4 regions of the Luteipulveratus mongoliensis genome follow, and region 1 is predicted to be linked to each of the others. Evidence: riboswitches for the same ligand, from Rfam matches in the RefSeq annotation. Region 1 holds a riboswitch; each other region holds the start of a gene.
The links. Region 1 has a riboswitch for cobalamin ahead of VV02_RS17025 (SCO2322 family protein). Riboswitches for the same ligand answer to the same signal wherever they lie in the genome.
Positions count from the first base shown of each region.

Region 1 (2,193 bases):
ACGACGGCGGTGCCGACGTCGTACAACGTCGCGGGGACGTAGCGCAGCAGCCGGCGCGGGTCGGCAAGCACGTTGCAGGCGCCGACACAGATGAGGATCGCGGCGAGCTGGAGACCGTGGTAGACGGCGTCCAGGAAACTCTCGAGCATGACCGGACCGCCGAGCTGCACCCCGGCCATCCAGTCCGGCAGGGGCACCTGCGGCAGGGACAGCATCTCCGTGCGACCGCCGACGCCACTGCCGAGCAGCACGGTCATGGTCACCCGGATGGCGACCGCGACGAGCGCGATGCCCATGAAGATCGCCAGCGTCGTGCTCGCCCCAGTCTCGCGGCGCAGCAGCACGACCCAGCCGACCACAGCCATGAGCACGATCAGGTAGGCCGGGTTCGTCGTACGGGATGCAGCGGCGGCGAGCAGGAGTCCCCACAGCCACCACGCCACGGGATGGAGCAGGCGCGGGGGAGAGAGGCGGTCGGCCAGGCTGGTCACTGCGTGAGAGGCACCGGCTCGTCAGGCCGTCTCGGTACGACGGCGACGCAGCAGGGTGAGGAGCGCACCGAGCAGCAGCAGGACGACGACGCCCGCGACCAGGACGATGGTCATCGTGTTGCTGCTGGACGCCTTGTCCTCCGCCGGCTTGGCCACGGCGATCGTGACCTTGTCGTCGACGGCCTTGGCGGCCGCGCTGACCGTCTTGACCGGACCGCCGCAACCGGTGGCCGGCCAGCTGCCGACCGCGCAGACCATGCCCTTCTCAGTGCGGACTGCCGCGACAGCGGCGAGTACGTCGGCGCCAGTCGCCTTGGTCGGTACCTGTGCGCAGGCGGAGCGTGGCGTGGGCGGGGTGCCGGACTCCGCGTCGGCCGCGCGGCCGAAGTCGATGACGACGCCGACTCGCTTGGTGCCGGACTTGGCAGGCGTATCGGCGCAGACCTGCGCGAAGGTCACGACGCCGCGCGGCATCCGGGTGTCGGTCTCGGAACCGACGGCCCACCGCCAGCCCTCCACGGCGCCATCAGCCGGTGTGACCTGCGCCGGTCCCTTGGGAGCGAACGTCCAGGACGTGCCCTTGAGCTGGTAGTAGCCCCAGAACCGGAACGCGGCCGCAGACGCACGAGGCGCGGTGGCGGTGCCGAACGTGAGGGCGAGCAGGACTCCCAGGGCGACCAGGATCCAGGGCCGGGCGTACGAACGGGACTGACGATGACTCATGAGGACCTCCTGCTGGATCGAGATCGGCAGGAGAGACAAGGTCTCGTGGCCGGCTCGTCCGCACTCCGCGACGGATCAGTAATAGAGCCGAACCTGGCGGGAGGTGCTCCGGCTCGCGTCCGAGGACGCACACGGTTGCGGGACAGCGCCGGGATCTCACCGGCTTCCCCTGTCCGACAGGTGTTCGGTGGCTGAACAGTCCCATCGCACGCCTGAGCTTGTCAAAGGTGGGTCGTTTCGGTGAAGAACCGACATTCTTGACTGATCTTGCAGAATGTCGGTCGGGCAAACATGACAGCGGGCAGAAAGTTGTAGAGATCTTTCCGCTGCTGTGTCATGGTGGCGGGCAGCGCATCACCCTCGCGTCGACCGATCGCCGTACCCGGCAGCAGGTCCAGCAACATCTGTCGGACCACAAGCACCTGCAGCCCGTTCCGATTCGTTCATCCCGAGGTGATCCCCGCATGACCACCGCACTGGCCTCCGAGCCCGGCCCGGACACCAGCGGACCAGTCTTCGCTGCCCATGAGGGCGGCAAGCTGGAGTCCGTCCCCACCAAACCGTTGCGCGACCGCAAGGACCTCGCACTGCTCTACACACCCGGCGTCGCCGACGTGTGCCGAGCCATCGCCCAGGACCCTGACCTCTCGCACCGCTACACGACCCGACGCAACACCGTCGCTGTCATCACCGACGGCACCGCTGTCCTCGGCCTTGGTGACATCGGCCCGGTCGCCGCGCTTCCGGTCATGGAGGGCAAGTCGGTGCTGTTCAAGCACTTCGGTGACGTCGACAGCGTGCCGGTGTGTCTGGAGTCGGGCACGGTCGAAGAGCTGGTCGACGCCATCGCCCGCCTGGCACCGACGTACGGCGGCATCAACCTTGAGGACATCTCGGCCCCGCGCTGCTTCGAGATCGAGCGTCGGCTGCAGGAGCGGCTGGACATCCCGGTGTTCCATGACGACCAGCACGGCACCGC
Region 1 covers NZ_CP011112.1:3,579,318-3,581,510, reverse strand. The annotation lists gene VV02_RS17030 (energy-coupling factor transporter transmembrane component T) at 1-491, opposite strand, end outside; gene VV02_RS17025 (SCO2322 family protein) at 513-1,214, opposite strand; cobalamin riboswitch at 1,296-1,435, opposite strand; gene VV02_RS17020 (hypothetical protein) at 1,436-1,618, opposite strand; gene VV02_RS17015 (NAD(P)-dependent malic enzyme) at 1,679-2,193, shown strand, end outside.

Region 2 (2,193 bases), 880 kb from region 1:
CCCCGCCACGCCGGCTGCCACCGTCGCCGATGCGGGCATGCCGACTCAGCGGGTGGTCACCGCGACGGCATCGACACTGGCCGACGTCGTACGACAGTCAGGACTGGGCGCGCCCGCCATCACGGTCGTCGGCAGCGTCGTGGGCCTGCAACCACTGGGGGTAGGGCTGGAGTCGGCGCAGCGACCAGACCGGTCCGCCGGTGATCTCCACGCCGTCGAGCGGACCGGCTGAGACCTGGGCGAGGGCACGAGCGGGCAGGCCGAGCGCGGCCAGCAACGCGGAGCGCACCACGAGCGGTGAGGAGATGACGATCGTGAGGCCGGGTGGCCGCTCGACCTGCAGCTGATGAGTCACGCGGGCAAGCAGGTCGTCGCGGCTCTCACCGCCGTGACCGGCGTAGGACGGGTCGGTGAACCACTGGCCGAGCTCGTCACCGCCGTAGGCCTCGACCACCTGATCGAGTGAGTGGCCGCGCCATCGGCCCGCGTCCAGATCGGCCCATCCGTTGTCGAGCGACGCCTCCACCTGAAGTCCGAGTGCCGTTGCTGCACAACGACTCTCGGGCCCACGCTCGGCCAGCTGGGTACGCCGTGCGAGAGGTCTCGGGTCCCAGCTCTGGTCGATCGGCTCGTCATTCGCTGGGAACGCTGATATGCGTGTCGCAGGTGTCGGAGCGTGCCCGATGAGCAGCAGGCGTGACGCCATCCCGTGGCCTCCATCCCTGCGTTGACCGGGTGCCGGACCAGAGCATAGGTTGACTCTGCCGCGACGCGGGAAGCCGGTGAGAATCCGGCGCAGTGGCGCTACTGTGTGGTCCTTTCGGGCCGAGTCAGACCCCGTCCGCGGCAGACCATCCCGGGCACCGACCGGTGCCCGGCCGCTCTCACGGGACGCACTATCCCACCTGGAGGTCATCATGGCTTCGGCTGCTGTCACCGCCCCCACCACGCCCGTTGTCGAGATCCCCACGATCTCGCTGCGCCAGACGCTGCCCTGGCTGGCGTTCTTCGGGCTGGTCGCTCTCATCGCGATCTACTTCGTCGGCGCCGAGCAGGGCGCCACGAGCCTGATCTCGGGCGCGGGTGTGCACGAGTGGGTCCACGACGGACGCCACCTCCTCGGATTCCCCTGCCACTGACGTGCGCACCCTCACTGCTCGTCAGCTCTTGGTCTTCGGACTGCTCGCCGGTTTCGTCGCAGGTCTGCTCGCCTTCACGGTCGCGCACACCATCGGTGAGCCGCCCGTCAACGCCGCCATCGCCGTCGAAGAAGCCGGCGCCGCCCACGAGCACGACGCTGCCGCGCCAGCAGCGCACAGTCACGAGGAAGACGCTCCGATCGTCTCCCGGAGCAACCAGTCCACGTGGGGTCTGCTGACCGCCACGCAGGTGCTCGGTACGACGCTCGGCGGCCTGGCAGGACTCGTCACCGCACTCGTCGTCGGACGTCTCGGACGGCTTCGTCCAGAGGCGTGTGCTGCCCTCGTTGCAGCGACGGGTTTCCTTGTGGCCTATGCGGTTCCGTTCGCGAAGTACCCGCCCAACCCGCCGGCTGTCGGCAACCCCGACACCATCGGTGCGCGTACGGCGAGCTACTTCGGCTTCATCGCGATCAGCCTGGTCGTTGCGATCGGTGCGGCGTACGCCGCGCGTGCACTCGCGCGGAGGCACGGCGCCTTCACCGGTATCACCGCTGGCGTCGCCGGTTACGCGGTCGTGATGCTCGTCGTCGCGCGACTCATGCCGGTTCACAACGAGGTGCCGGGCGACTTCCCGCCGGACACGCTCTACCAGTTCAGGTTCGCCGCTCTGGCCACGCAGCTCACGCTGTGGGCCGGGATCGCGGCGGTGCTCGGGCTGCTGCTCGTGCGCCACCAGCGGCAGTCCCTCCCGACCGCGCAGCGCGCAGCCTTGCAACCGGCCTGATGTCAGCACTCCCTGTCTCGTACGTAGCCGCGGCCGATGCCCGTAGTCGTCTGGCCGGTCTCGCGACGCCACCTGGCGCGCTGGGCCTGCTGGGCGAGACGGCGGTCTGGCTGAGTGCGGCGCAGGGAGTCTGTCCACCCCGACCGGTCCCCAACGTGCACGTCGCCGTGTTCGCCGGGGACCACGGGGTGGCGGCGTACGGCGTGACGCCCTTCCCGTCCGCGGTCACCGGCCTGATGGTGCGGGCCTTCGTGGACGGTACGGCCG
Region 2 covers NZ_CP011112.1:4,461,102-4,463,294, reverse strand. The annotation lists gene cobA (uroporphyrinogen-III C-methyltransferase) at 1-232, shown strand, start outside; partial or broken gene VV02_RS27245 (histidine phosphatase family protein) at 245-706, opposite strand; cobalamin riboswitch at 723-886, shown strand; gene VV02_RS21190 (CbtB domain-containing protein) at 918-1,139, shown strand; gene VV02_RS21185 (CbtA family protein) at 1,141-1,926, shown strand; gene cobT (nicotinate-nucleotide--dimethylbenzimidazole phosphoribosyltransferase) at 1,926-2,193, shown strand, end outside.
Region 2: linked by a shared signal. The riboswitch ahead of VV02_RS21190 (CbtB domain-containing protein) and the one ahead of VV02_RS17025 (SCO2322 family protein) in region 1 are both predicted to bind cobalamin.

Region 3 (2,193 bases), 900 kb from region 1:
GGACTGCCGATAGATCTCGGCCCCATCGGTCTCGTAGTCGTAGCGTCTCGTCGGCGCCTTCACGCGAGCTCCTTCGGCAGATAGTCAAGGTTGTAGAGCACGATGCCGCGCCATGGCGTGATGACGAGTCCCGTGGCGTACGAAGCGATCTCGCGTACTCGGTCAGCCGGGACCGCCCCATCGTGCAGATCAAGGTGGACGGCCCAGCGTCCGTCGTTCTGCCGTATCGGACCGTACGCCGGTGGCTGGCCATCCTGCCGCTCCCACCGGACCGCAGCTCCCAGCTCGACGCCCTGACCGGGCAGCTCCTGGACGTGCCAGGCCGCACTCTCGCCCTCACCACAGACTGCGAGGAAACGATGGGCGCGGTCGATCAGTGTCGCCACGATCTGGTCGACCGCAACCACCGAGTCGGCGCGCTCACCGACCACGATCTGCGCCGAGTCGGGCGCGATGACGACAGCGCCCAGGTCGACCGACGCCGCCGCGATGTCACCCCGCCCGTCGTCCAGCGCGAAGAGGAACTTGCCCGGCAGACCGGCCAGGGCGTCATCCTCCAGCAGCGCTTCGTCGAGGTCCGCGACGACGCCTCGCAGGTCGACGATCCCGCCAGCAAGTCCCGTGAGCGGGGAGCAAGTGATGTTGCGGACGAGGTCGTGTGAGCGCCGCGGCAGCAGGCCGACAGCCTCGATCTCGTCGCTCACGTCAAGGCCCGCCGCGAGCCCACGCAGCTGGACGTTCGCGCGCGAGGTGAGGTGGACGTACCCGTCGCCCTCGCGCTCGGCGATATCGGCGAGCGCTGTCAGGCCAGACGCGCTCACCCGACCGCCAGGCAGTCGTACGCGCAGCAGGTCCCCGTCGTCCGCGCGCCACGGCCGCAGCACGCCAGGGCAGCGGTCGAGGCGGGTGCGAGTCACGGCGGACATGCTCGCACGACCCTCGGGGTAGCCTGAGCGGGCACATCCCTGCGAGACCAGGAACCCGGTGCCATTCCGGGGCGGTTCCGCCACTGTGAAGCCGGCGCCAGCGCCGACCAGCCAGACACTGGCCGCGGGGATCTCCGACCATCACGGGGCGAGAACCCCGCTAAGGAGCTCCTCGATGACGCGCATCCTGCTGCTGTCCACGTCCGACACCGATCTGCTGTCCGCCCGCGCCAGCGGTGCCGACTTCGACCTGGGCAACCCCAGCCGTACGCCGGTCGCCGGCCTCCCCGAGCGTCTCACCTCCGTGGACCTCGTCGTTGTGCGCATCCTCGGCACCGCGCGCACCTGGCAGGACGGGCTGGACGCCATCGCCGCGTCGGGGACACCGACGGTCGTGCTCGGTGGCGAGCAGCTGCCGGACGCCGAGCTGATGTCGCTCTCGACCGTGCCGGTCGGAACGGCGGCCCAGGCTCACCTCTATCTCGCGCAGGGCGGACCCGCCAACCTCACCCAGCTGCACGCCTTCTTGTCGGACACGGTGCTGCTCACCGGCGAGGGCTTCGAGGCACCCGCGGAGATGCCGACCTGGGGCTGGCTCGATCGCAGCCCCGCTGGTCGAGTAGCCACGAGGGACCGCAGCCCCGCTGGTCGAGTAGCCGTGAGGGACCGCAGCCCCGCTGGTCGAGTAGCCGTGAGGGACGAGCGGCGTATCGAGACCACAGACCGTGCACGCATCGGCATCCTGTTCTACCGAGCGCACGAGAGCAGCGGCAACGCCGCCTTTGTGCACGACCTTGCCGACGCCATCGATGCAACGGGCGAGGCCGTCGGGCTGCCGATCTTCTCGTCCTCGCTGCGCAGTGCGCCCGCTGATCTGATCGAGGCGTTCGGCACCCTGGACGCGCTCATCGTCACGGTGCTCGCGGCCGGTGGCAGCAAGCCTGCGACCGCCGGCGCCGGCGAGGACGACGAGGCCTGGGACGTCGCGGCGATGGCGGCCCTGGACATCCCGATCCTGCAGGGCCTGTGCCTGACGTGGTCGCGCGAGGACTGGGCCGAGTCCGACGACGGCCTCTCGCCCATTGACTCGGCCAACCAGGTCGCCATCCCCGAGTTCGACGGCCGGATCATCACAGTTCCCTTCTCGTTCAAGGAGATTGACGAGGACGGACTGCCGTCGTACGTCGCCGATGAGGAGCGCTGTCACCGCCTTGCCGGCATCGCGGTCTCGCACGCCCGCCTCCGCCGAGTGCCGCCGAAGGACCGC
Region 3 covers NZ_CP011112.1:4,475,216-4,477,408, forward strand. The annotation lists gene VV02_RS21240 (precorrin-8X methylmutase) at 1-63, opposite strand, end outside; gene VV02_RS21245 (hypothetical protein) at 60-926, opposite strand; cobalamin riboswitch at 926-1,067, shown strand; gene cobN (cobaltochelatase subunit CobN) at 1,102-2,193, shown strand, end outside.
Region 3: linked by a shared signal. The riboswitch ahead of cobN (cobaltochelatase subunit CobN) and the one ahead of VV02_RS17025 (SCO2322 family protein) in region 1 are both predicted to bind cobalamin.

Region 4 (2,193 bases), 890 kb from region 1:
GTCCGTTTTGAGCGGGCGGCTCGGGCTCGCCGTCGCCGGTGTCCGAGTCGCTCGGTTCGCCATCCGTCGGGGGCGGTGGCGGCGGTGGCGGCTCGTCGTCGCCCAGCAGCTGGTCCAGCAGGTCTTCGTCGAGCCCCGGGGCATCGAACGGGTTGCGTCGACGACGGTGCGGGATCGACAGCCGTGCCGCGACCCGGATGTCCTCGGTCGTGACCGCAGAGCGACCCTCCCAGGCTGCATGCGCAGCGGCCGCACGCGCGGTGACCAGGTCGGCACGCATGCCATCCACCTCGAACGCCGCACACACTTCGGCGATCTTGGTCAACGCCCGATCTGACAGGTCCACCGAACCAACCGCCTTGCGAGCGTTGATGACTCGGTCGGCGAGGGCAGCCTCGTCGGCAGCCCAGGCCGCTGCGAAACCGGCGGGGTCGGCATCGAAAGCCAGGCGCCGGCGTACGACCTCGACGCGGGTCTGCGGATCGCGAGGTGCGCGTACCTCGACGGTCAGGCCGAAGCGGTCGAGCAGCTGTGGGCGGAGCTCGCCCTCCTCAGGGTTCATGGTGCCGACGAGCACGAAGCGTGAGGCGTGCGAGACCGAGACGCCCTCGCGCTCCACGGTCGAGCGCCCCATGGCCGCGGCGTCGAGCAGGACGTCGACCAGGTGATCGTGCAGCAGGTTGACCTCGTCGACGTAGAGCAGTCCGCGGTGGGCGGCGGCCAGCAGGCCGGGCTCGTACTCCGCCACGCCCTCCGACAACGCCTTGTGCAGGTGCAGCGAGCCCATGACCCGGTCCTCGCTCGCGCCGACGGGGAGCTCGACGAGCCGGGCGGGGCGCGTGGTCGGCGAGCCAGAGTGCGGGCCGTCGGGACAACGCGGGTCCGGGTGGGACGGGTCGCACGAGAACCGGCAGCCCTCGACCACCGCGACGTCAGGCAGCAGCGCAGCGAGCGCGCGCACCATCGTCGACTTGGCGGTGCCCTTCTCGCCGCGGACGAGGACGCCGCCCACCTCAGGGGCGACGGATGTCAGCAGCAGCGCGAGCGACATGTCGTCGGAGCCGACGACGGCGGTGAACGGAAAGGTCGGTGAAGCCTGCATGAAGACTGATCCCTCTGGACGAGACTCCTCCTCCGGCCGAGGTCGCAGGCTCCCTCGGTCCGGCATCGTCGTCACGTTCCCACGGACGCACCGGACACACGCGGCACGTCGGTTGCTGCGAGGCCGGTCTTCGGACTTCCGAGCCCACTGACACGCCTTCCCGGTCTCCCAGTGGCTGCGCACGCGCAGTGTCAGTGGCTGTCTCGGTCACCGCAGCGGGTCCTGTGCCGGAATCTCACCGGCTTCCCGATTCTCCCTGCTAGGGGCACCTCGCATCTGCCGCTTCGCACCCTAGCGTCCGCTTGTGAACAGCGCTGCGCCTGTCGGTCGAGGCCGAGACGGTGGTTTGTGGTTAGGGTCCCGCCTGTGAACACCGTGACTGTCGTGGGGATCGGCGCTGATGGCTGGTCGGGCCTTCCGCGTTCGAGACAGGAGATCGTGCTGGGTGCCGAGGTCGTCGTCGGGGGACGTCGGCACCTCGACATGGTGCCCGACGTGCCGAGGCAGGTACGCCGGTCGTGGCCCTCTCCCCTGCGCGAAGGTCTCCCGGCACTCCTGGCCCAGTACGACGGCCGCCGGCTGGTGGCTCTCGCGTCCGGTGACCCGCTGCTCTCCGGCGTCGGCACGACCTTGATCGACCTGCTCGGACCCGAGCGGGTCGAGATCGTGCCAGCGGTCTCGTCGGTCTCGCTCGCCCACGCCCGGATGGGCTGGCCCTACGAGTCGGCCACCGTCGTCTCGCTGGTCGACCGACCGGTCGAGGACCTGGCTCGCCGCCTCGCACCGCGACGCCGCCTCACCGTGCTGTCCGCCGACGAGTCGACCCCAGGGGCCGTCGCCGAGCTGCTGACCGAGCAGGGCATGGGCACCGCCGAGATGACCGCCTGGTCCAACCTGGCCGCTCCGGACGAGTGGGTGGCCCGCGGCAGGGCCGAGACCTGGAGCGCCGAGGTCTCCCGGCTCAACATCCTGTGCATCACCTGCCCTGCCGATGCGCCGTCGCACGGACTGGTTGCCGGGCTGCCCGACGACGCCTTCGAGCACGACGGCCAGCTCACCAAGCGCGACATCCGAGCCAGTGCGCTCGCCCG
Region 4 covers NZ_CP011112.1:4,468,195-4,470,387, forward strand. The annotation lists gene VV02_RS21210 (putative cobaltochelatase) at 1-1,102, opposite strand, end outside; cobalamin riboswitch at 1,207-1,390, opposite strand; gene cbiE (precorrin-6y C5,15-methyltransferase (decarboxylating) subunit CbiE) at 1,469-2,193, shown strand, end outside.
Region 4: linked by a shared signal. The riboswitch ahead of VV02_RS21210 (putative cobaltochelatase) and the one ahead of VV02_RS17025 (SCO2322 family protein) in region 1 are both predicted to bind cobalamin.